Linked DNA regions of Priestia megaterium. Each later gene encodes a partner of the first gene's protein in a complex. Links are inferred from orthologs where the notes say so. Each region holds a gene or a part of one and is shown in the gene's direction. Other genes may lie near its edges. The genes, in order: rpsG and tig.

The links.
Region 2: the proteins of rpsG (region 1) and tig are in contact, whole or in part, in a crystal structure (PDB 3GTY), measured with the Thermotoga maritima proteins. The link is inferred for Priestia megaterium from one-to-one orthologs. Residues at the interface, in WP_004081843.1 of Thermotoga maritima: Lys34, Lys52, Lys55, Glu59, Arg62, Gln63, Glu66, Asn67, Lys69, Val71, Arg95, Ala109, Lys110, Lys111, Gly112, Arg113, Pro114, Glu117, Glu121, Ile124, Ala125, Tyr127, Asn128, Asn129, Thr130, Gly131, Lys135, Asp139, Arg142, Met143; in WP_004081061.1 of Thermotoga maritima: Glu122, Val124, Val129, Leu130, Tyr133, Glu188, Gly259, Ile262, Tyr263, Glu266, Ser270, Glu273, Gln274, Glu277, Arg308, Gln311, Ile312, Ser315, Tyr316, Glu325, Arg329, Arg336, Leu363, Phe366, Trp367, Arg373, Leu377, Arg381, Leu384, Glu387.

Annotation. Positions count from the first base shown.
Region 1 is NZ_CP023317.1:111,922-126,600, forward strand. Bases 1-2,967 are described here. They hold rpsG (30S ribosomal protein S7), read left to right. Parts: upstream 1-1,232; coding sequence 1,233-1,703; downstream 1,704-2,967. Other genes in these bases: rpoC (DNA-directed RNA polymerase subunit beta'), read left to right, coding at 1-280; CEQ83_RS00560 (50S ribosomal protein L7ae-like protein), read left to right, coding at 412-660; rpsL (30S ribosomal protein S12), read left to right, coding at 760-1,182; fusA (elongation factor G), read left to right, coding at 1,761-2,967. Outside these bases: more of fusA, read left to right, coding at 2,968-3,839; tuf (elongation factor Tu), read left to right, coding at 3,956-5,146; rpsJ (30S ribosomal protein S10), read left to right, coding at 5,462-5,770; rplC (50S ribosomal protein L3), read left to right, coding at 5,812-6,441; rplD (50S ribosomal protein L4), read left to right, coding at 6,470-7,093; rplW (50S ribosomal protein L23), read left to right, coding at 7,093-7,380; rplB (50S ribosomal protein L2), read left to right, coding at 7,408-8,238; rpsS (30S ribosomal protein S19), read left to right, coding at 8,296-8,574; rplV (50S ribosomal protein L22), read left to right, coding at 8,594-8,935; rpsC (30S ribosomal protein S3), read left to right, coding at 8,939-9,595; rplP (50S ribosomal protein L16), read left to right, coding at 9,598-10,032; rpmC (50S ribosomal protein L29), read left to right, coding at 10,022-10,222; rpsQ (30S ribosomal protein S17), read left to right, coding at 10,248-10,511; rplN (50S ribosomal protein L14), read left to right, coding at 10,563-10,931; rplX (50S ribosomal protein L24), read left to right, coding at 10,981-11,292; and more genes.
Region 2 is NZ_CP023317.1:4,437,465-4,446,580, reverse strand. What follows is about bases 733-3,662. They hold tig (trigger factor), read left to right. Parts: upstream 733-1,519; coding sequence 1,520-2,806; downstream 2,807-3,662. Other genes in these bases: clpX (ATP-dependent protease ATP-binding subunit ClpX), read left to right, coding at 3,191-3,662; CEQ83_RS22775 (tetratricopeptide repeat protein), read left to right, coding at 733-1,298. Outside these bases: leuD (3-isopropylmalate dehydratase small subunit), read left to right, coding at 1-195; more of CEQ83_RS22775, read left to right, coding at 297-732; more of clpX, read left to right, coding at 3,663-4,456; ATP-dependent protease LonB, read left to right, coding at 4,609-6,276; lon (endopeptidase La), read left to right, coding at 6,537-8,861; yihA (ribosome biogenesis GTP-binding protein YihA/YsxC), read left to right, coding at 8,858-9,116. UniProt on the Bacillus subtilis protein: Involved in protein export. Acts as a chaperone by maintaining the newly synthesized protein in an open conformation. Functions as a peptidyl-prolyl cis-trans isomerase.

The DNA of each region.
Region 1 (14,679 bases):
AGTATTACTTGAAGGCAATCGTCCAGCGACAGGCCGTCCTGTATTACTTGGTATTACAAAAGCATCTCTTGAAACTGATTCCTTCTTATCTGCTGCGTCATTCCAAGAAACAACGCGTGTTCTTACGGATGCTGCAATCAAAGGAAAACGTGATGAGTTGCTTGGACTTAAAGAGAATGTTATCATTGGTAAGCTAGTTCCGGCTGGTACAGGTATGACGAGATATCGTAATGCTGAACCGATCAAAAACCAAGCTGAAGAAACGGTAACAATCGACTAATTATAAAATCATTACTCTAGAATGGATGTTTTTAAAAAAAACTACGAAACGTTAGTTGACATCCATTCTAGGGAATGATACTATATCAAAGGTGCTCCTATAAACTACCTGTTACTTTGGAGGATATGATAATGTCTTATGAAAAAGTATTACAGGCTGATCATATTATTGTAGGAACAAAGCAGACGGTGAAAGCATTAAAAAAAGGTACAGTAAAGGAAGTCATCATTGCTGAAGACGCTGATTTTTATGTCACATCCATTGTGGCAAAAACGGCACAGCAAGAAAACGTTCCGTATACGTATGTCCCTTCTATGCGAAAGCTTGGTCAAGCTTGTAGGATAGAAGTTAACGCTGCAACTGTTGCAATTATTAGTTAACACGTTTTTGAACTTTTAGTTTCAAAGACTTTGTTTTTTGCTAAAAAATGAACCACCTGGATGTGTGGTCTTACAAAAGGCGAAAGGAGGAAAAATTAAATGCCTACTATTAACCAATTAATCCGTAATGGTCGTGTGAGTAAAGGTAAAAAATCTGACTCACCTGCTTTAAACAGAGGTTACAACAGCTTCAAGAAAGCTCAAACTAACCAATCTTCTCCACAAAAACGTGGTGTATGTACACGTGTGGGTACTATGACACCGAAGAAACCGAACTCGGCTCTTCGTAAATATGCTCGTGTACGTTTAACAAACGGTATCGAGGTAACAGCTTATATCCCAGGTATTGGTCACAACTTACAAGAACACAGCGTGGTACTTATCCGCGGTGGACGTGTAAAAGATTTACCAGGGGTACGTTACCATATCGTACGTGGTGCACTTGATACTGCTGGTGTGGATGGCCGTATGCAAGGTCGTTCTAAATATGGTACTAAGCGACCAAAAGCAGCTAAAAAATAATAGCTTAACAATTAATAGATAAACTTTTAAAAGTGAAAGGAGGAAGTAGAATGCCACGTAAGGGACCTGTTGCAAAAAGAGACGTATTACCAGATCCGATTTACAATTCTAAGCTTGTATCTCGCTTAATCAACAAAATGATGCTTGATGGAAAGCGCGGTAAGTCACAAGCTATTCTTTATAGAGCATTCGATTTAGTACAAGAGCGCAGTGGTAAAGAAGCTATGGAAGTATTCGACCAAGCTCTTAAAAACATCATGCCTGTACTAGAAGTTAGAGCACGCCGTGTAGGGGGTTCTAACTACCAAGTTCCTGTAGAAGTACGTCCAGAGCGTCGTACTACTTTAGGTCTTCGTTGGTTAGTAAACTATGCTCGTCTTCGTGGAGAAAAAACGATGGAAGAGCGTTTAGCTAACGAAATCCTTGACGCAGCTAACAACACTGGTGCTGCAGTTAAGAAACGTGAAGATACTCACAAAATGGCAGAAGCTAATAAAGCATTTGCTCATTACCGTTGGTAATCTTTTAACGAAACTTTTAAAAAAACAAATTATAATATGGAAGGAGAAATACCTAAGATGGCAAGAGAGTTCTCCTTAGAAAACACTCGTAATATTGGGATCATGGCTCACATTGATGCTGGTAAAACAACAACAACTGAGCGTGTTCTTTATTATACTGGCCGTATCCATAAAATTGGTGAAACTCATGAAGGAGCTTCACAAATGGACTGGATGGAGCAAGAGCAAGAACGTGGTATCACTATCACGTCTGCTGCGACAACTGCTTCTTGGAAAGGTCACCGCGTTAACATCATCGATACTCCTGGACACGTAGACTTCACTGTTGAAGTTGAGCGTTCATTACGTGTACTTGATGGCGCTGTGGCAGTTCTTGATGCTCAATCTGGTGTTGAGCCTCAAACAGAAACAGTATGGCGTCAAGCGACTACGTACGGTGTTCCCCGTGTCGTATTCGTTAACAAAATGGACAAAATTGGTGCTGACTTCTTGTACTCTGTAAAAACGATCCACGATCGTTTAGGTGCAAATGCTCACCCAATTCAGTTGCCAATCGGTGCTGAAGATGACTTCGAAGCAATCATTGACCTTGTGGAAATGAAAGCATACTTCTACGAAGATGACTTAGGTACTCGTTCAGAATCTCGTGAAATTCCTGAGGAATACAAAGAGCAAGCTGAAGAATACCGTGCAAGCCTAGTAGAAGCTGTTGCAGAACTTGACGAAGAATTAATGATGAAGTACTTAGACGAAGGCGAGCTTACAGTTGAAGAACTAAAAGCTGGTATCCGTAAAGGTACTTGTGACGTTGAATTCTACCCAGTTATCTGTGGTTCAGCATTCAAAAACAAAGGTGTACAATTAATGCTAGATGCGGTAATTGATTACCTACCATCTCCAGTTGATGTACCAGCAATCCAAGGTATCGTACCTGACACAGAAGAAGAAGTTACGCGTGAGTCTAGCGATAACGCTCCTTTCTCAGCATTAGCGTTCAAAGTTATGACGGACCCTTATGTTGGTAAATTAACGTTCTTCCGTGTGTACTCTGGTGTACTAAGCTCTGGTTCATACATCAAAAACTCTACAAAAGGTAAGCGTGAGCGTGTAGGTCGTATCCTACAAATGCATGCTAACTCTCGTGAAGAGATTTCTGAAGTATACGCTGGAGATATCGCGGCAGCTGTAGGATTAAAAGATACTTCTACTGGTGATACTCTATGTGACGAAAAGAGTCTTGTAATTCTTGAGTCTATGGAATTCCCAGAGCCAGTTATCTCTTTATCTGTTGAGCCAAAATCAAAAGCTGACCAAGATAAAATGACGACAGCTCTTCAAAAGTTACAAGAAGAAGATCCAACTTTCCGTGCGGAAACTAATACAGAGACTGGTCAAATCATCATCTCTGGTATGGGTGAGCTTCACCTTGATATCATCGTTGACCGTATGCGTCGCGAATTCAAAGTAGAAGCAAACGTTGGTGCTCCTCAAGTAGCTTACCGTGAAACTTTCCGCGCTGGTGCGAAAGTTGAAGGTAAATTCGCTCGTCAATCTGGTGGTCGTGGACAATTCGGTCACGTTTGGATTGAGTTCGAACCTAACGAAGAAGGAAAAGGCTTTGAATTTGAGAACAAAATCGTTGGTGGTGTAGTTCCACGTGAATACATCCCTGCAGTTCAAGCTGGTCTTGAAGATGCATTACAAAACGGTGTTCTTGCTGGTTATCCATTAATCGATATCAAAGCTGCTTTAGTTGATGGATCTTACCATGACGTTGACTCAAGTGAGATGGCGTTTAAAATTGCCGCTTCTATGGCTCTTAAAAACGCAGTATCAAAATGTAACCCAGCTATCCTTGAACCAATGATGAAGGTTGAAGTTGTTATCCCTGACGAATACTTAGGAGATATCATGGGTGACGTTACGTCTCGTCGTGGACGTGTAGAAGGTATGGAAGCACGCGGTAACGCTCAAGTTGTACGTGCATTCGTTCCACTTTCTGAAATGTTTGGTTATGCAACTGCATTACGTTCAAACACTCAAGGTCGCGGAACATATTCTATGCACTTCGATCACTACGAAGAAGTTCCTAAATCAATTTCAGAAGAAATTATTAAAAAAAATAAAGGTGAATAATTGATTTTCACTCTTTATTGAAGTATAACTACTTATGTACGCTGTGAAAGTGGAGCTCATTCCCTTTCACGGCCTCATAAAACATAAACTACATGAATTTTAAGGAGGATTTTCGAATGGCTAAGGAAAAATTCGACCGTTCAAAAACACATGCCAATATCGGTACAATTGGTCACGTTGACCATGGTAAAACAACTTTAACAGCTGCTATCACTACTGTTCTTGCTAAGAAAAGTGGTAAAGGTGCAGCAATGGCTTACGACATGATCGACGCTGCTCCAGAAGAGCGCGAGCGTGGAATCACAATCTCAACTGCACACGTTGAGTATGAAACTGACACTCGTCACTATGCACACGTTGACTGCCCAGGACATGCTGACTATGTTAAAAACATGATCACTGGTGCTGCTCAAATGGATGGCGGTATCTTAGTAGTATCTGCTGCTGATGGTCCAATGCCACAAACTCGTGAGCACATCCTTCTTTCTCGTCAAGTAGGTGTACCTTACCTAGTTGTATTCTTAAACAAATGTGACATGGTAGACGACGAAGAGCTACTTGAATTAGTAGAAATGGAAGTACGTGACCTTCTTTCTGAATACGACTTCCCTGGTGACGATGTACCAGTAATCAAAGGTTCTGCTCTTAAAGCTCTTGAAGGCGAAGCTGATTGGGAAGCTAAAATCATCGAGCTTATGGACGCTGTTGATGAGTACATCCCAACTCCAGAACGTGACACTGAAAAACCATTCATGATGCCAGTTGAGGACGTATTCTCAATCACTGGTCGTGGTACAGTTGCTACAGGTCGTGTAGAGCGTGGACAAGTTAAAGTTGGTGACGTTATCGACATCATCGGTTTAACTGAAGAGCCAAAATCTACTACTGTAACAGGTGTAGAAATGTTCCGTAAGCTTCTTGACTATGCTGAAGCTGGCGACAACATCGGTGCTTTACTTCGTGGTGTAGCACGTGAAGAAATCCAACGTGGACAAGTATTAGCTAAACCAGGCTCAATCACTCCACACACTAAATTTACTGCTGAAGTATACGTTCTTTCTAAAGACGAAGGTGGACGTCACACTCCATTCTTCACAAACTACCGTCCACAGTTCTACTTCCGTACAACTGATGTAACTGGTATTTGTAACTTACCTGAAGGCGTAGAAATGGTAATGCCTGGCGACAACATCGAAATGACTGTTGAACTTATCGCTCCAATCGCGATTGAAGAAGGTACTAAATTCTCAATCCGTGAAGGTGGACGTACAGTAGGCGCTGGCGTTGTAGCTAAAATCAGCGAGTAATTTCTCGTTTCAGTAAAGGGAGTAGGGTAACCTACTCCTTTTTTATTTGGTGATAAAAGGTAAAGATAGTTTTTACTATTACACTTGCAAAATGATCTCCTTTTATATATAATGAAAAAAGTGTGCGACACATAAAAAAGTTTTTTAACTTTATTGTTGCAATATGAACCCATTTTTAGTATAATAAAAATGTTGGTCTTTGACTGCGATGATGCGGAAGGTTGCCGACACACCCGGCCGCTTTGCCATGGCGAGTGTGGGGAAATTTCCGCGGAGAATGTCTATTGTAAAATAGGCGAAAAAGGAGGGAAAATAATGGCAAAAGAAAAAATTCGCATTCGTTTAAAAGCATATGATCACAGAATTCTTGATCAATCTGCTGAGAAAATCGTAGAAACTGCAAAACGTTCTGGTGCGGCTGTATCTGGTCCGATTCCATTACCGACTGAAAAATCAATTTATACAATTCTACGTGCAGTACACAAATATAAAGATTCTCGTGAGCAGTTCGAAATGCGCACGCATAAACGCTTAATTGATATCGTGAATCCAACACCACAAACTGTTGATTCATTAATGCGTTTAGACTTACCATCTGGTGTAGATATCGAAATTAAACTTTAATTTAAAATAAAGAATGAAAAGATACTTAGGAGGTGTGACTAATGGCCAAAGGAATCTTAGGAAGAAAGATCGGTATGACTCAAGTATTTGCTGAAAATGGTGACTTGATCCCAGTAACAGTAATTGAAGCTTCTGCTAACGTAGTTCTTCAAGTTAAAAACGCTGAGACAGACGGTTACGAAGCAATCCAATTAGGTTTCGAAGATATCCGTGAAAAACTATCTAACAAACCTGCAAAAGGACATGCTACTAAAGCTAATACTGCTCCTAAGCGCTTCATCCGTGAGTTACGCGGTGTGGACGCTTCAGCATATGAAGTTGGTCAAGAAGTCAAGGTTGATATTTTCGCAGAAGGCGATGTAATTGATGTAACAGGAATCTCAAAAGGTAAAGGTTTCCAAGGTGCTATTAAACGCCACGGACAATCTCGCGGACCTATGTCTCATGGTTCTCGCTACCACCGTCGCCCAGGTTCAATGGGTCCTGTAGCTCCAAACCGCGTATTTAAAGGTAAATTATTACCAGGACGCATGGGTGGAGAGCGCATCACTGTGCAAAACTTATCAATCGTTAAAGTTGACGCAGAACGCAATCTTTTATTAGTAAAAGGTAACGTGCCAGGAGCTAGAAAATCTCTAGTTACTGTTAAATCTGCAGTTAAATCTAAATAATAATTCTTCGAGAAAGGAGGAATAACCAATGCCAAAAGTAGCATTGTTTAACCAAAACGGTGAAAACGTTGGAGAGATCGAACTTCAAGATGCCGTTTTCGGTATCGAACCAAACAACAAAGTACTTTTCGACGCGATCGTAATGCAACGCGCATCTCAACGTCAAGGTACTTCTAAAGTTAAAAATCGTTCTGAAGTAAGAGGCGGTGGCCGTAAGCCATGGCGTCAAAAAGGTACTGGTCGTGCTCGTCAAGGATCTATCCGTTCTCCACAATGGCGTGGTGGTGGCGTAGTATTTGGTCCAGTTCCAAGAAGCTATAGCTACAAATTACCTAAAAAAGTTCGTCGTTTAGCAATTAAGTCTGCATTATCAACTAAAGCTCAAGATAACAGCATCGTTGTTCTTGAAGCTCTTTCTTTTGACGCTCCAAAAACAAAAGAAATGGTAGCAGTTCTTAAAAACCTAACAGTAGAACGCAAAGCATTAGTAGTAACTGCTGATCTTAACGAAAATGTTGCACTTTCAGCACGTAATATTCCTGGTGTAACAGTTGTTGCAGCTAATGGTTTAAGCGTATTAGACGTTATGAACCATGATAAGCTTGTAATCACTAAAGACGCAGTTGAAAAAGTAGAGGAGGTGCTTGCATAATGAAAGATCCTCGTGATATTATTAAGCGCCCCGTAATTACAGAACGTTCAACAGACTTAATGGCTGAGAAAAAATATACGTTTGATGTTGATGTAAAAGCTAATAAAACTGAGGTTAAAGATGCTATCGAAAAAATCTTTGACGTAAAAGTTGAAAAAGTAAACATCATGAACTACAAAGGTAAATTCAAGCGTGTAGGTCGCTACAGTGGTCTTACTAACCGTCGTCGTAAAGCGGTAGTAACACTAACTCAAGAGAGCAACGAAATCGAATTCTTCGAAGCTTAAGATTACTAGAGAAGGAGGGAAATTGAGATGGCGATTAAAAAGTATAAACCAACCTCAAATGGTCGTCGTGGTATGTCAGTTTCTGATTTCGCTGAAATTACTACTGACAAACCAGAAAAATCGTTACTTGCACCTGTCAAGAGAAAAGGTGGTCGTAACAACCAAGGTAAATTGACTGTTCGTCACCAAGGTGGTGGGCACAAGCGTCAATACCGTATCATCGATTTTAAACGCGATAAAGATGGAATACCTGGACGCGTTGCTACAATCGAATATGATCCAAACCGTTCAGCTAACATCGCATTAATTCATTATGCTGATGGTGAAAAACGTTACATCCTTGCTCCTAAAAACCTAAAAGTAGGTTTAGAAGTTATGTCAGGTCCTGAAGCTGACATTAAAGTAGGTAACGCGCTTCCTTTAGCTAACATCCCTGTTGGTACAGTAGTACACAACATCGAATTGAAACCTGGTAAAGGTGGACAATTAGTTCGTTCTGCAGGTACATCTGCTCAAGTACTTGGTAAAGAAGGTAAATACGTATTAGTACGTTTAACTTCTGGTGAAGTACGCATGATCCTTGCAACTTGTCGTGCAACTGTAGGTCAAGTTGGTAACGAACAACACGAGTTAATCAACATCGGTAAAGCCGGTCGTTCTCGTTGGTTAGGTATTCGTCCAACTGTACGTGGTTCTGTAATGAACCCTAACGATCACCCACACGGTGGTGGTGAAGGACGTTCTCCAATCGGACGTAAGTCTCCAATGAGTCCATGGGGTAAACCAACACTTGGTTACAAAACTCGTAAGAAGAAAAACAAATCCGATAAATTTATCGTTCGTCGTCGTAAAAAATAACGGGATTGAGCTACGGTTCAAACGAACCGTAGGACAATCACGAAGGGAGGTTCATTTATGGGTCGCAGCTTAAAGAAAGGACCTTTTGTAGATGACCATTTAATCAACAAAATTGAGAAGTTAAACGAAACTGACAGCAAGCAAGTAGTAAAAACTTGGTCTCGTCGTTCAACTATCTTCCCTCAGTTCATTGGTCATACAATTGCTGTATATGACGGTCGTAAACATGTACCAGTTTATGTTACTGAAGACATGGTAGGTCACAAACTTGGTGAATTCGCACCATCTCGTACTTACAAAGGTCACGCAAGTGATGATAAGAAAACAAGACGCTAATATGAGAGGAGGCTTTTAAATGCAAGCTAAAGCTGTCGCGAGAACAGTACGTATTGCTCCTCGTAAAGTTCGTTTAGTTGTAGATTTAATTCGAGGTAAGCAAGTGGGTGAAGCGCTAGCAGTGCTACTTCACACGCCAAAGGCTGCTTCTCCAGTCGTTGAGAAAGTATTAAAATCTGCTATTGCCAATGCAGAACACAATTATGAAATGGACGCTAACAATTTAGTTATTACTGACGCTTTTGTTAACGAAGGTCCAACTTTAAAACGTTTCCGTCCACGCGCTATGGGACGTGCAAGCCAAATTAACAAGCGCACAAGCCACATCACAATCGTGGTATCAGAAAAGAAGGAGGGATAATTCATGGGTCAAAAGGTAAATCCGGTCGGTCTTCGCGTCGGTGTCATCCGTGATTGGGAATCAAGATGGTTCGCTGGCAAAGACTACGCTGACTTATTACATGAAGACTTAAAAGTACGTGAATATATCGCTAAACGTTTAAACGATGCAGCTGTTTCTAAAGTTGAAATCGAACGCGCTGCTAACCGCTTAAACGTAACGATCCACACTGCAAAACCTGGTATGGTAATTGGTAAAGGTGGTACTGAAGTAGAATCACTTCGTAAAGCTCTTAACCAATTAACAGGCAAGCGTGTACACATTAACATCCTTGAAATTAAACGAGCAGATTTAGATGCTAAACTAGTAGCTGAAAACATCGCTCGCCAACTTGAGAACCGTGTATCATTCCGTCGTGCTCAAAAGCAAGCTATCCAACGTAGTATGCGTGCTGGCGCACAAGGTATCAAAACAATGGTATCTGGTCGTTTAGGCGGAGCTGATATTGCTCGTTCTGAATATTACAGTGAAGGTACAGTTCCACTTCATACACTTCGCGCTGATATTGACTATGCTCACGCTGAAGCAGATACTACTTATGGTAAACTTGGTGTGAAAGTATGGATCTATCGTGGAGAGGTTCTTCCTACTAAAAAGAAAACTGAGGAAGGAGGAAAATAATTATGTTATTACCAAAACGCGTTAAATATCGTCGCGAACATCGCGGAAAAATGCGTGGACGCGCTAAAGGTGGTACGGAAGTACATTTCGGTGAATTCGGTTTACAAGCTACTGAAGCTTCTTGGATTACAAACCGTCAAATCGAAGCTGCTCGTATCGCAATGACTCGTTACATGAAACGTGGCGGTAAAGTATGGATTAAAATTTTCCCTTCTAAACCTTATACTGCTAAGCCTCTAGAAGTCCGAATGGGTTCTGGTAAAGGTGCTCCTGAAGGTTGGGTAGCAGTTGTTAAACCTGGAAAAGTAATGTTTGAAATTTCAGGTGTATCTGAAGAGGTTGCACGTGAAGCTTTACGTTTAGCTGCACACAAGCTACCTGTAAAATGTAAGTTTGTAAAACGTGAAGAAATTGGTGGTGATTCTAATGAAAGCTAATGAAATTCGTGACCTTACCACTGCTGAAATTGAACAAAAAGTTAAGGCTTTAAAAGAAGAGTTGTTTAACCTTCGTTTCCAATTAGCGACTGGACAATTAGAGAATACTACTCGTATTCGCGAAGTGCGCAAATCGATCGCTCGTATGAAAACTGTAGTTCGTGAAAGAGAGATTGCTGCTAATAAATAATTAAGTCTGAGAGGAGGCTTTCAGAATGAGTGAACGCAACCAACGTAAAGTTTACACTGGCCGCGTAGTTTCTGACAAAATGGATAAGACTGTTACTGTTCTTGTTGAAACTTACAAAAAGCATTCGCTTTATGGCAAGCGTGTAAAATACTCAAAGAAATTCAAAGCTCACGATGAAAACAATACAGCTCAACTAGGCGATATCGTGAAGATCATGGAAACTCGTCCGTTATCAGCTACTAAACGTTTCCGTCTAGTAGAAGTTGTAGAAAAAGCTGTTATCATCTAATAGTTAAGATAGATCGGATAAGAATGATTCATCCGAAGGGAGGTTTCGTACATGATTCAACAAGAATCTCGTTTAAAAGTTGCAGACAACTCTGGTGCACGTGAGGTACTTACTATTAAAGTACTTGGTGGTTCAGGTCGTAAGACAGCAAACATTGGTGATGTTATCGTTTGTACGGTGAAACAAGCAACACCAGGAGGCGTTGTTAAAAAAGGTGACGTTGTTAAAGCTGTTGTTGTACGTACAAAAAGTGGTGTTCGCCGTACTGACGGTTCTTACATCCGTTTCGACGAAAATGCTTGCGTAATCATCCGTGACGACAAAGGACCACGTGGTACTCGTATCTTCGGACCAGTTGCTCGTGAATTACGTGATAACAACTTCATGAAGATCGTATCATTGGCTCCAGAAGTTATCTAATTGATATATAGAACAAATACAAAATGCCTTTTAAGGAGGTGCGAATAGGATGCATGTTAAAAAGGGCGACAAAGTAGTGGTTATCTCTGGTAAAGACAAAGGTAAGCAAGGTGAAGTACTTGCAGCTTTCCCAAAGAAAGACCGTGTACTTGTTGAAGGCGTGAACGTTGTGAAAAAACACTCTAAACCTTCTCAAGTAAATCCACAAGGTGGAATCGTTAGCCAAGAGGCACCTATCCACGTATCAAACGTAATGCCGTTGGATCCTAAATCTGGTGAGCCAACTCGTGTTGGGTACCAAGTTATCGATGGCAAAAAGGTACGTGTAGCAAAAAAATCTGGTGAAACTTTAGATAAATAATTAATGAAATGTGAAGGGAGGTTTAGTTCACATGAACCGTCTTAAAGAGAAATTTACAAAAGAGATTACTCCTGCTCTAGTTAGCAAGTTTAATTATGAATCTGTAATGCAAGTGCCAAAAATCGACAAGATCGTAATCAACATGGGTATCGGTGATGCTGTTTCTAACTCAAAAGCTTTAGATAACGCTGTTGAAGAACTAGCTGAAATCACTGGTCAAAAACCTGTTGTAACTCGTGCGAAAAAATCTATCGCTGGTTTCCGTCTTCGTGAAGGTATGCCAATCGGTGCGAAAGTTACTTTACGCGGCGAGCGTATGTACGAATTCTTCGATAAATTAGTATCAGTATCACTTCCACGTGTGCGCGATTTCCGTGGTGTATCTAAAAAAGCATTTGATGGTCGTGGAAACTACACGTTAGGTGTTAAAGAACAATTGATCTTCCCAGAGATCGATTATGATAAAGTAACTAAAGTTCGTGGTATGGATATCGTTATTGTTACAACAGCAAACACTGATGAAGAAGCTCGTGAGCTTTTAACTCAGTTCGGTATGCCATTCCAGAAGTAATAACTGCCAACGTTAAGCAGAGGAGGCGAAAATGTGGCTAAAAAATCAATGATTGCGAAGCAAAAACGCCAGCAAAAATTCCAAGTACAAGAGTATACACGTTGCGAACGTTGTGGACGTCCACACTCAGTACTACGTAAATTCAAGCTTTGCCGTATTTGTTTCCGTGAGCTTGCTTATAAAGGTCAAATTCCTGGTGTTAAAAAAGCTAGTTGGTAAAACCCAAGTTTGGGAAGGAGGTAAATTAATATGGTAATGACTGATCCTATTGCAGATTTACTAACTCGTATCCGCAATGCGAACATGGTTCGTCATGAGAAAATTGAAGTTCCTGCTTCTAACATTAAGAAGCAAATTGCAGAAATCCTTAAGCGTGAGGGTTTCGTACGTGATGTAGAATACATCGAAGACAACAAACAAGGTATTATCCGTATCTTCTTAAAATACGGTTCAAATAACGAACGTGTAATTACAGGCTTAAAACGTATCAGTAAACCTGGTCTACGTGTTTATGCAAAAACTAACGAAGTACCACGTGTACTTAACGGTTTAGGTATCGCAATCGTTTCTACTTCTCAAGGTGTTTTAACTGACAAAGAAGCTCGTCAAAAGCAAACTGGTGGAGAAGTATTAGCGTACGTTTGGTAATAAGTTTTAAATGTGAATGGAGGTGTAACTATGTCACGTGTTGGTAAAAAGCCTTTAGAACTTCCAGCAGGTGTTACAGTTACGAACGAGAGCAACACTGTAACTGTAAAAGGACCAAAGGGTGAATTAACTCGTACATTCCACCCTGAAATCGAAATTAAAGTTGAAGACAACGTATTAGTTGTTAATCGTCCTAGTGACAATAAAGAGCACCGCGCTCTTCATGGAACTACTCGTAGCCTTTTAGGTAACATGGTTGAAGGTGTTACTAAAGGATTCGAACGTGGTTTAGAATTAGTCGGTGTAGGTTACCGTGCACAAAAATCTGGTAGCAAATTAGTATTGAGCGTTGGATACTCTCACCCAGTTGAGATTACTCCTGAAACAGGAATTGAAATCGAAGTTCCTTCTCAAACTAAGATCGTTATTAAAGGTATTGATAAAGAACGCGTAGGTGCATTAGCTGCAAATATTCGTGACGTTCGTCCACCAGAGCCTTACAAAGGTAAAGGTATTCGTTACGAAGGCGAATATGTACGTCGTAAAGAAGGTAAAACTGCTAAGAAGTAATGCCGGTTAGGTAAAAGAAAGGAGTGCCCGAAATGATCACGAAGCTTGATAAAAACAAAGTTCGTAAAAAAAGACATGCTCGTGTTCGTGCGAAGTTATCTGGAACTGCAACTCGTCCGCGTTTAAACGTGTTCCGTTCTAATCAACATATTTACGCACAAGTTATCGACGATTTAAATTCAGTAACAATCGCAAGTGCTTCAACGTTAGATAAAGACCTGACTTTAGAAAGCACTGGTAACACTGAAGCTGCTATCAAAGTTGGCGAATTAGTCGCTAAACGCGCAGTAGAAAAAGGTGTAAACGAAGTAGTATTCGACCGTGGCGGTTATTTATATCATGGCCGTGTTAAAGCATTAGCTGACGCTGCTCGTGAAGCTGGATTACAATTCTAATTGTAAAAGGAGGGAAAATCATGCGTCGTATTGATCCAAATAAATTAGAGCTTGAAGAACGTGTTGTTACCGTTAACCGCGTAGCTAAAGTTGTGAAAGGTGGACGTCGTTTCCGCTTCGCTGCATTAGTTGTAGTTGGTGACAAAAACGGTCACGTTGGATTCGGTACTGGTAAAGCACAAGAGGTACCAGATGCAATCCGTAAAGCAATTGAAGATGCGAAGAAAAACTTAATTACTGTACCTATGGTTGGTACAACTATTCCACACGAAATCCTTGGACAATTTGGTGCAGGTCAAATTTTCTTAAAACCTGCTTCTGAAGGTACAGGAGTTATCGCTGGTGGCCCAGTTCGTGCGGTACTAGAATTGGGTGGAGTAAGTGATATTCTATCTAAATCTTTAGGTTCAAACACTCCAATCAACATGGTACGTGCAACTCTTAACGGTTTAGCTAACCTAAAACGTGCTGAAGATGTTGCAAAACTACGTGGCAAGACTGTAGAAGAACTGTTAGGATAAGGGAGGGATATGGAATGGCAAACAAACTAGCAATTACCCTTACTCGTAGCGTAATTGGTCGTCCAGAAGATCAACGTGTAACTGTTCGTACACTTGGCCTACGTAAGTTAAATCAAACTGTCGTTCAAGACGATAATCCTGCAATTCGCGGAATGATTAACAAAGTAGCTCACCTTGTTACAGTAAAAGAGCAATAAGTATAAATTGTCACTCTAAGGAGGTGCTCCGGAATGAAACTTCATGAATTGAAACCAGCTGAAGGTTCACGTAAAGTACGTAACCGTGTAGGTCGTGGTACTGGTTCAGGTAACGGAAAGACTTCAGGTAAAGGTCACAAAGGGCAAAACGCTCGCTCTGGCGGTGGCGTAAGACCTGGCTTCGAAGGTGGTCAAACTCCTTTATTCCGTCGTCTTCCAAAACGTGGGTTCACTAATATCAATCGCAAAGAATACGCGATCGTTAATTTAGAAGCTCTTAACCGTTTTGAAGATGGAACTGAAGTAACACCAGAATTATTAATCGAAACTGGTTTAGTAAGCAAAGCAAAAGCTGGCGTTAAAGTACTAGGAAACGGTACATTAAACTCTAAGCTAACTGTTAAAGCTGCTAAATTCTCTTCAACTGCTAAAGAAGCTATCGAAGCTGCTGGCGGTACAGTTGAGGTGATCTAATGTTTCAAACA
Region 2 (9,116 bases), 4.3 Mb from region 1 along the record:
TCTCAAAGTGCTTCTTACGCCTGTACAATCGATCTTCATCAGCAAAAAATTACCGATGAAGCAGGTTTTGAACGTACGTTTGAGATCAATGGCCATTGGAAATATATGCTTGTTAACGGATATGATGAAATTGGCTATACGCTTTCTTTTGAAGACGACATTTCTGCTTATGAAGCAAAAACGGTAAGATATTAACCAAAAATCGAGCAAAATGATGATTTTGCTCGATTTTTTTGCGTTCCGTTAATTCAATTGCTAAACTGTAAAGCAAATGGACCGCGAAGTGGGGAGAAAACATGTCGAATGAACAACAAAACAAAATTGTAGCTTTTCCTCTATTAAAAGAACGGTTGGTTGAAAAAGCTACAGAACATATGCAGCACAAGCAATTTCAAGAAGCACTTCCTTTATTTGAGCAGGCCTACGAACTTGATAATAAGCATCATGAAATTTTGCTTGGCCTTGTTATTTGTCACGTGGAGCTCGGTGATGCAGGCATAGCTAAGGAATTATGTGAGCAAATGCTGAAAGAAGATATTGGCGATTATTATCATAATTTGCAAATGTACCTCATGGTGTTAATTCAGCTTGGTCATTATCATGAAGGATATGTCACTCTACAAACAGTTATTCAAGAACACAAACTCCCTTCTGAACATGCTGAACAGCTTTATCAGCTATTGGAGTTCTGCAAAAATAGAATGAATCAAGAACAAGTCATAGAAGAACAAACAGAAGAAGAACAGATAGAGCAGTTTAAATCATTCACAGTTCTAGACAATATTCAAGATCAGCTTGAATGGGTTCATTCATTAAAAACAAAGAGAATTGAAAAGCAGCGCTTCTTTCTGGAACAGCTATTTTCATCTGAAGCTATTCACCCTATCGTAAAAACAGTCGCTTTAAAAACAGTCATGGAAGAAGAAGTAGACATTGATTTTATGATTAGTAAGTTTGGAGAGACGAAAAAAGTAAATGCGCTTCAGCTTCAACGAACAACACCGTATTTGTTTGCCGAGCAAGTAGAAGCGCAGCTGACGGAAAAGCTGGAGCATGAAAATCCTACATTGCTGCAGGTTGCCGTTGAAATATGGCAGCGTCATTTATTTATAACATTTCCGTTTTTACCGGGTGATAATGTAAAACTTTGGACAGAAGCGGTGTATGCTGTTAGTCTGATGATGCAAGGAGAAGAGTCAGATGCAGCTGTAGCAGAGGAAGACGGAAGTTTCTCCGCAGCTGAATTACGAAAGGCAATTAAAGAGCTAAAAGAAATTGAAGAAATTTCTTTTATATAAAATGTGGTGTTTAGTTGAAACGTCATTGTTGTATGTTATAATATAATGGTTGTAAAATGCACTTAAATACGTATAGTAGAATTTCATCTTTACATTACATTCCTACTTACTTTAAAGTAGTAGGGAGTTAAATAGATAATGATTGAGGTTTGAACTGATAGGCTATCTGCATTATCTAATTTAGAAATCACTACTTAAAATGATTTTGGAGGGAAACATTCATGTCTGCAAAATGGGAAAAACAAGAAGGAAATCAAGGCGTTTTAACAGTAGAAGTTGAAGCTGCTGAGTTTGATAAAGCCTTAGATAAAGCATTCACAAAAGTTGTAAAACAAGTAAACGTACCAGGGTTCCGTAAAGGTAAAATGCCTCGTCCACTTTTCGAAAAACGTTTTGGCGTAGAATCTTTATACCAAGATGCACTAGACATCTTATTACCTGAAGCTTACAGCAATGCAATTGTTGAAGCTGGTATCGAGCCGGTTGATCGTCCAGAAATCGATGTTGAAACAATCGAAAAAGGACAACCTCTAGTTTTCACTGCTAAAGTAACTGTTAAGCCTGAAGTTAAATTAGGCGAATACAAAAACTTAGAAGTAGAAAAAGTAGATACAACTGTAACAGATGAAGACGTTGAAGCTGAATTAAAAACACTTCAAGAGCGTCACGCTGAACTAGTTGTTAAAGAAGAAGGAACAGTAGCTGAAGGCGATACAGCTGTAATCGACTTTGAAGGTTTCGTTGATGGCGAAGCATTTGAAGGCGGAAAAGGCGAAAACTATTCTTTAGAAATCGGTTCTAACACATTCATCCCTGGCTTTGAAGAGCAACTAGTTGGTCTTGAAGTAGGCGCTGAAAAAGAAGTGGAAGTAACATTCCCTGAAGAGTATCACGCTGAAGAGCTAGCTGGTAAAGCTGCTAAATTCAAAGTGAAATTACACGAAATCAAATCTAAAGAGCTTCCAGCTTTAGACGATGAGTTTGCAAAAGACGTAGATGAAGAAGTAGAAACTTTAGAAGCGTTAAAAGCAAAAACAAAAGAAAAATTACAAAGCGATAAAGAAAACCAAGCAGAATCAGCTCTTCGCGACACTTTAGTAGAAAAAGCTGCTGAAAATGCTGAAGTAGAAATTCCAGAAGCAATGTTCAACACTGAAATGGATCGTATGATGCAAGAGTTTGAACAACGTTTACAAATGCAAGGTCTTAACCTTGAACTTTACTTCCAATTCTCAGGTCAAGATGAAAAAGCTCTTCGCGACCAAATGCGTCCGGATGCTGAAAAGCGTGTGAAAATCAACTTAACGCTAGAAGCTATTTCAAAAGCTGAAAATCTTGAAGTAAGCGAAGAAGAAGTAGAAAAAGAATTAGAAAACATGGCAGGAATGTACAACATGCCTGTCGAAGAAATTAAGAAAGTGCTTGGCAGTCTTGATAGCATTAAAGAAGACATGAAAGTACGTAAAGCAGTTGAATTTCTTGTAGAAAACAGCAAAGCTGTTGCATAATAGTAAGTAAGAAACAAGGCGCGACTTGATCGTGCCTTGTTTTATAAACTTCAATAGTTTTTTTATATCATAACCAACACCGTAGAAGCAGCTTTAACCCATTGTTTGAAATCCGTGGTTATGAAATAGGCCCAATAAGAGGACACTATATAATAGCAGATCTTCATTCTGTTATGCTCATCAACAACATATACATAAAACGTTTTAGTATCTATTCAAGAAAATGTATGGTAAAATGCAATACAAATCTTTTCATAGCGCTTTTACTATGTGATAAAGAGGGGCATTTACCTACAAATAGATGAGTTGTTCATGTTGTTGGGCTATAGCGCGGATAGAAATCAGCTTCGAGCACTTTAGTAAATACTACAAGGGGTGAAAATTATGTTTAAATTTAACGATGAAAAAGGGCAGTTAAAATGCTCATTTTGTGGTAAAACACAAGAACAAGTACGCAAGTTAGTTGCGGGTCCAGGTGTTTACATATGCGATGAATGTATTGAACTTTGCACGGAAATCGTAGAAGAAGAGTTAGGTACAGAAGAAGAAGTAGAATTTAAAGATGTACCAAAACCAAAAGAAATTCGTGACATTTTAGATGAGTATGTAATTGGTCAAGAGGATGCGAAAAAATCGTTATCTGTTGCAGTATACAACCATTACAAACGAATCAATTCAAACAGTAAAATTGATGACGTTGAGTTATCAAAAAGTAATATTGCATTAATTGGACCTACAGGAAGCGGTAAAACTTTACTAGCTCAAACATTGGCTCGTATTTTAAACGTACCGTTTGCGATTGCAGATGCAACATCTCTAACAGAAGCGGGTTATGTAGGAGAAGATGTTGAAAACATCTTATTAAAATTAATTCAATCAGCTGATTACGATGTGGAGAAAGCTGAAAAAGGTATCATCTACATCGATGAAATTGATAAAGTAGCGCGTAAGTCTGAAAACCCATCTATTACACGTGATGTATCAGGTGAAGGTGTGCAGCAGGCTCTTCTTAAAATCTTAGAAGGTACTGTAGCAAGTGTTCCTCCTCAAGGTGGACGCAAACACCCTCATCAAGAATTTATTCAAATTGATACAACAAATATCTTATTTATTTGCGGTGGTGCGTTTGACGGAATCGAACCTATTATTAAGCGCCGTCTAGGTAAAAAAGTAATTGGTTTCGGTTCAGAAACAAAACAACAAGACTTTACAGAAAAAGAGTTACTAGCAAAAGTATTACCGGAAGATTTATTAAAATTTGGTTTAATTCCAGAGTTTATTGGTCGTTTACCGGTTACTGCTAGCTTAGTGCCTCTTGATGAAGAAGCGCTAGTTGAGATTTTAACAAAACCGAAAAATGCACTAGTGAAACAATATCAAAAAATGCTTGAACTTGATGACGTTGAACTTGAGTTCGAAGACGAGGCTTTAGTAGAAATTTCTAAAAAAGCAATCGAGCGTAAAACAGGTGCTCGTGGTCTACGTTCAATCATTGAAGGTATTATGTTAGATGTAATGTTTGATCTTCCTTCACGTGATGATATTACAAAATGTATTATCACAGGTGAAACAGTTCGTGATCAAGCGGCTCCTAAGTTCGTATTAGAAGACGGATCTACTATTCAAGAAGGCAGCAAAACATCAGCATAAAAAAAGCCGGGTACTCAATTTGAGTACCCGGCTTTTTTCTGTTGATGAAGGACAACTAAATTTTACTTTTTACTAGAATCTTGTTTATTCCTACTGCTGCAGGGAGATAATAACTGATAATTATCTTACTAAACTGCGCAGGAGGTTTATCTATGAACTGGACGAATATTGCCTTAATGGTCCAACTCTTTTTTGGTATCATCATTGGCTTATATTTTTGGAATTTATTACGCAATCAGCGTACGCAAAAAGTCTCAATTGACCGGGATTCAAAGAAAGAAATGGAGCAACTGCAGAAGATGAGAGCCATCTCTTTAACTGAGCCGCTTGCCGAACGTGTGAGGCCGTCTAGCTTCTCCGATATTGTCGGACAAGAAGATGGAATTCGGTCACTAAAGGCTGCCCTTTGCGGTCCTAATCCACAGCACGTTATTGTATACGGGCCGCCTGGAGTAGGAAAAACAGCAGCAGCACGTTTAGTGTTAGAAGAAGCAAAGAAAAATAAAAAATCACCTTTTAAACAAGCAGCTGTATTTGTAGAGTTAGATGCAACTACGGCGCGTTTTGATGAGCGAGGCATTGCAGATCCTTTAATTGGATCAGTGCATGACCCCATTTACCAAGGCGCAGGCGCTATGGGCCAAGCTGGAATTCCGCAGCCAAAACAAGGAGCAGTTACAGATGCACACGGGGGAATTTTATTTATTGATGAAATTGGAGAACTCCATCCTATTCAGATGAATAAGCTGTTAAAGGTTCTAGAAGATCGAAAAGTGTTTATGGAAAGCGCCTATTACAGCGAAGAAAATACACAAATTCCAACACATATTCACGATATTTTTCAAAATGGTTTACCAGCCGACTTTCGCTTGATTGGTGCGACGACTAGAACGCCTAATGAAATTCCGCCTGCCATTCGTTCCAGATGCGTAGAGGTATTTTTCCGTGAGCTTGATCGCGACGAAATTATTACAGTTGCAAAAAAAGCAGCAAATAAAGTCAGAATGGATATATCAGAAGAAGGTTTATCTCTGTTTTCTACATATGCACGCAATGGACGTGAAACGGTTAATATGATGCAAATTGCGGCTGGACTAGCGATATCAGAGGAACGAACGGACATTAAAAATGAAGATATTGAATGGATTGTTCATTCTAGTCAACTATCTCCAAGACACGATCCGAAAATTGCAGATGAGGAAAAAGTGGGGCTTATTAATGGATTAGCCGTGTACGGGCCCAACTCTGGAGCACTTTTAGAAATTGAGGTCAAAGCGATTCCTGCAAAAGAGAAAGGGAACATTATTATTACGGGTATCGTTGAAGAGGAAAGTATAGGGACTCAAGGGAAGTCTATTCGTCGTAAAAGTATGGCTAAAAGCTCAATTGAAAATGTCATAACGGTTCTTCGCTCAATGGATGTGCCAGCCGATGAGTATGATATCCACGTGAATTTTCCGGGAGGTGTGCCAATCGATGGACCTTCTGCTGGTATTGCTATGGCAACAGGGATCTACTCAGCAATTTATGAAGTCCCAATCAAACACACGGTAGCAATGACAGGAGAAATTGGTCTGCACGGCAACGTAAAGCCAATTGGCGGCGTAATTCCAAAAATCAAGGCAGCAAAACAAGCAGGCGTTCAGACGGTGATTGTGCCAAAAGAAAATATGAATGCAATGGTAGAAAAGGTAAAAGGTATCGATATTATTCCTGTCCATCATTTAACAGAGGTGTTTGAACAAGCACTATTGTCTGTACATGAGCATGTTGCACATTTGTCGGTAGATCCAGCTATTCCAAATAGAGAATCTAGCTAATTCTATCATGATAATTAAAAATTAATGGTCAGATGAATATTCATCGCCTTTTTCGCGTATAAAACCTTTATACACAGCCAACGAAAAAGGCGTTTTTTTATGAAAAGAGCTTAAAAAGATATATTTTGCCTTTTAATTCTTTCTCATGATACAATTAGTAATTACTATTGTTAGACAATGTGTATACAAATGAGATAAAATTGTTAAAAGAATTCACACTTTACATACTTTAATTGACGAGCATTGGAGGTGTTCATTGCATGGCAGAAAAAGAAAAATTGACAATGCCGCTACTGCCTTTACGAGGTTTGATCGTCTATCCGACAATGGTGCTTCATTTAGATGTTGGGCGAGACAAATCTGTGCAAGCATTAGAAAAAGCAATGATGGATGATCACTTAGTTTGTTTAGTATCACAAAAAGATATGGGTATCGATGAACCAACAAAAGAGGATTTATATAGAACCGGTACGTTGGCAAAAATTAAACAAATGCTAAAGCTGCCGAATGGAACGATGCGCGTCTTAGTAGAAGGACTAAATCGCGTAACCGTTACAGAATTTGAAGACAGCGAAGAATATTTTGTTGTACACGTGGAAAAGCAAAATGAAGAACATCAGGTTGATGTAGAAGATAAAGCGCTGATGCGCACGCTTTTAGACTATTTCGAACAATACATAAAACTTTCCAAAAAGGTGTCCGTTGAAACTCTTTCAACCGTAAGTGACATTGAAGAACCAGGAAGATTAGCAGATATTGTAGCCTCTCATTTACCAATAAAAATTCAGCTTAAACAAGAAATTTTAGAAACAACTGATGTGAAAGAAAGATTAAATACGATCATTTCTCATATTCAAGACGAGCAAGAAGTTTTGCAGCTGGAGAAAAAAATTGGACAGCGTGTAAAGAAATCAATGGAACGCACTCAGAAAGAGTATTATCTTCGTGAGCAAATGAAGGCGATTCAAAAAGAGCTTGGAGACAAAGAAGGAAAGACAGGAGAAGTAGCAACGCTTCGCGAAAAAATTGAAGCAAGTGGGATGACGGACCATGTCAAACAAGTGGCGTTTAAAGAATTGGATCGCTATGAAAAAATTCCTGCTACCTCCGCTGAAAGCTCAGTCATTCGAAATTATATCGAGTGGTTGATTGCGCTACCTTGGACAAACGAAACGGAAGATACGCTCAATATTCATAATGCTGAACAAGTGCTGAACGATGAGCACTATGGCCTTGAAAAAGTGAAGGAACGCGTATTAGAATATCTAGCCGTGCAGCAGTTGACAAAATCTCTTAAAGGCCCTATTTTATGTTTAGCAGGACCTCCTGGCGTAGGGAAAACATCCCTAGCCCGCTCAATTGCTACGTCTCTAGATCGTCATTTTGTACGAGTATCTCTAGGCGGTGTGAGAGATGAGTCAGAAATCCGCGGTCATCGTCGCACGTACGTGGGAGCTATGCCTGGACGCATTATTCAAGGAATGAAAAAAGCAGGAACGATTAACCCTGTATTTCTGCTTGATGAAATCGATAAAATGTCAAATGATTTCCGAGGAGACCCGTCTTCTGCTTTGTTAGAAGTATTGGATCCTGAACAAAATCATAATTTCAGCGATCACTATATAGAAGAAACGTATGATTTATCAAAAGTGATGTTCGTGGCTACAGCTAATAACTTAGCTACGATTCCGGGGCCGCTGCGCGATCGAATGGAAATTATTCAAATTGCTGGTTACACGGAGCTGGAAAAGCTTGAAATCGCGAAGCGTCACCTATTGCTGCGCCAGCTAGAAAATCACGGATTGCAAAAGGGCAATTTGCAGATTCGCGATGACGCCTTAACAGCAATCATACGTTTATATACGAGAGAAGCTGGTGTTCGTAACCTTGAACGCGAAATTGCTTCCATTTGTCGAAAAGCAGCTCGTATCGTAGTCTCTGGTGAGAAAAAGCGCGTGGTGGTGACGGCCAAAACGCTTGAAGAATTCCTTGGTAAGCCTAGGTTCCGCTACGGACAGGCTGAGACGGAAGATCAAGTTGGCGTTGCTACAGGTCTTGCTTACACAACTGTAGGAGGAGACACGCTGGCCATTGAAGTAAGCTTATCCCCTGGTAAAGGAAGACTAGTGCTAACCGGAAAGCTTGGAGACGTGATGAAAGAATCAGCTCAGGCGGCATTTAGCTATGTGCGTTCAAATGCAGAGAAACTAGGAATTGATGAGAAGTTTTATGAAAAACATGATATTCATATCCATGTTCCAGAAGGAGCTGTACCAAAGGATGGACCTTCTGCAGGAATTACCATTGCCACTGCTCTAGTATCAGCACTAACGGGTAAACCAGTGCGTAGAGAAGTAGGAATGACAGGAGAAATTACACTAAGAGGTCGCGTATTACCAATCGGTGGTTTAAAAGAAAAGTCACTTAGTGCACACCGTGCCGGATTAACTAAAATATTAATCCCTCACGATAATGAACGTGATATTGAAGATATCCCTGACAGTGTACAAGAGGAATTAGACATCGTTCTTGTGTCACATGTGGACCAAGTATTGGAACATGCGCTAGTAGGAGAGGTAAAATGAAAGTAACTCAAGCCGATATTGTTATCAGTGCCGTACGCCCTGAACAATATCCTAAAGAAAACCTGCCAGAATTTGCGTTAGCAGGCCGTTCAAATGTAGGAAAATCATCTTTTATTAATAAGATGCTCAATCGCAAAAGCTTAGCGCGTACGTCGTCTAAGCCTGGAAAAACTCAAACGCTTAACTTCTTTTTAATTAATGAAATCCTTCACTTTGTAGACGTACCTGGCTACGGATTTGCAAAAGTGTCTAAAA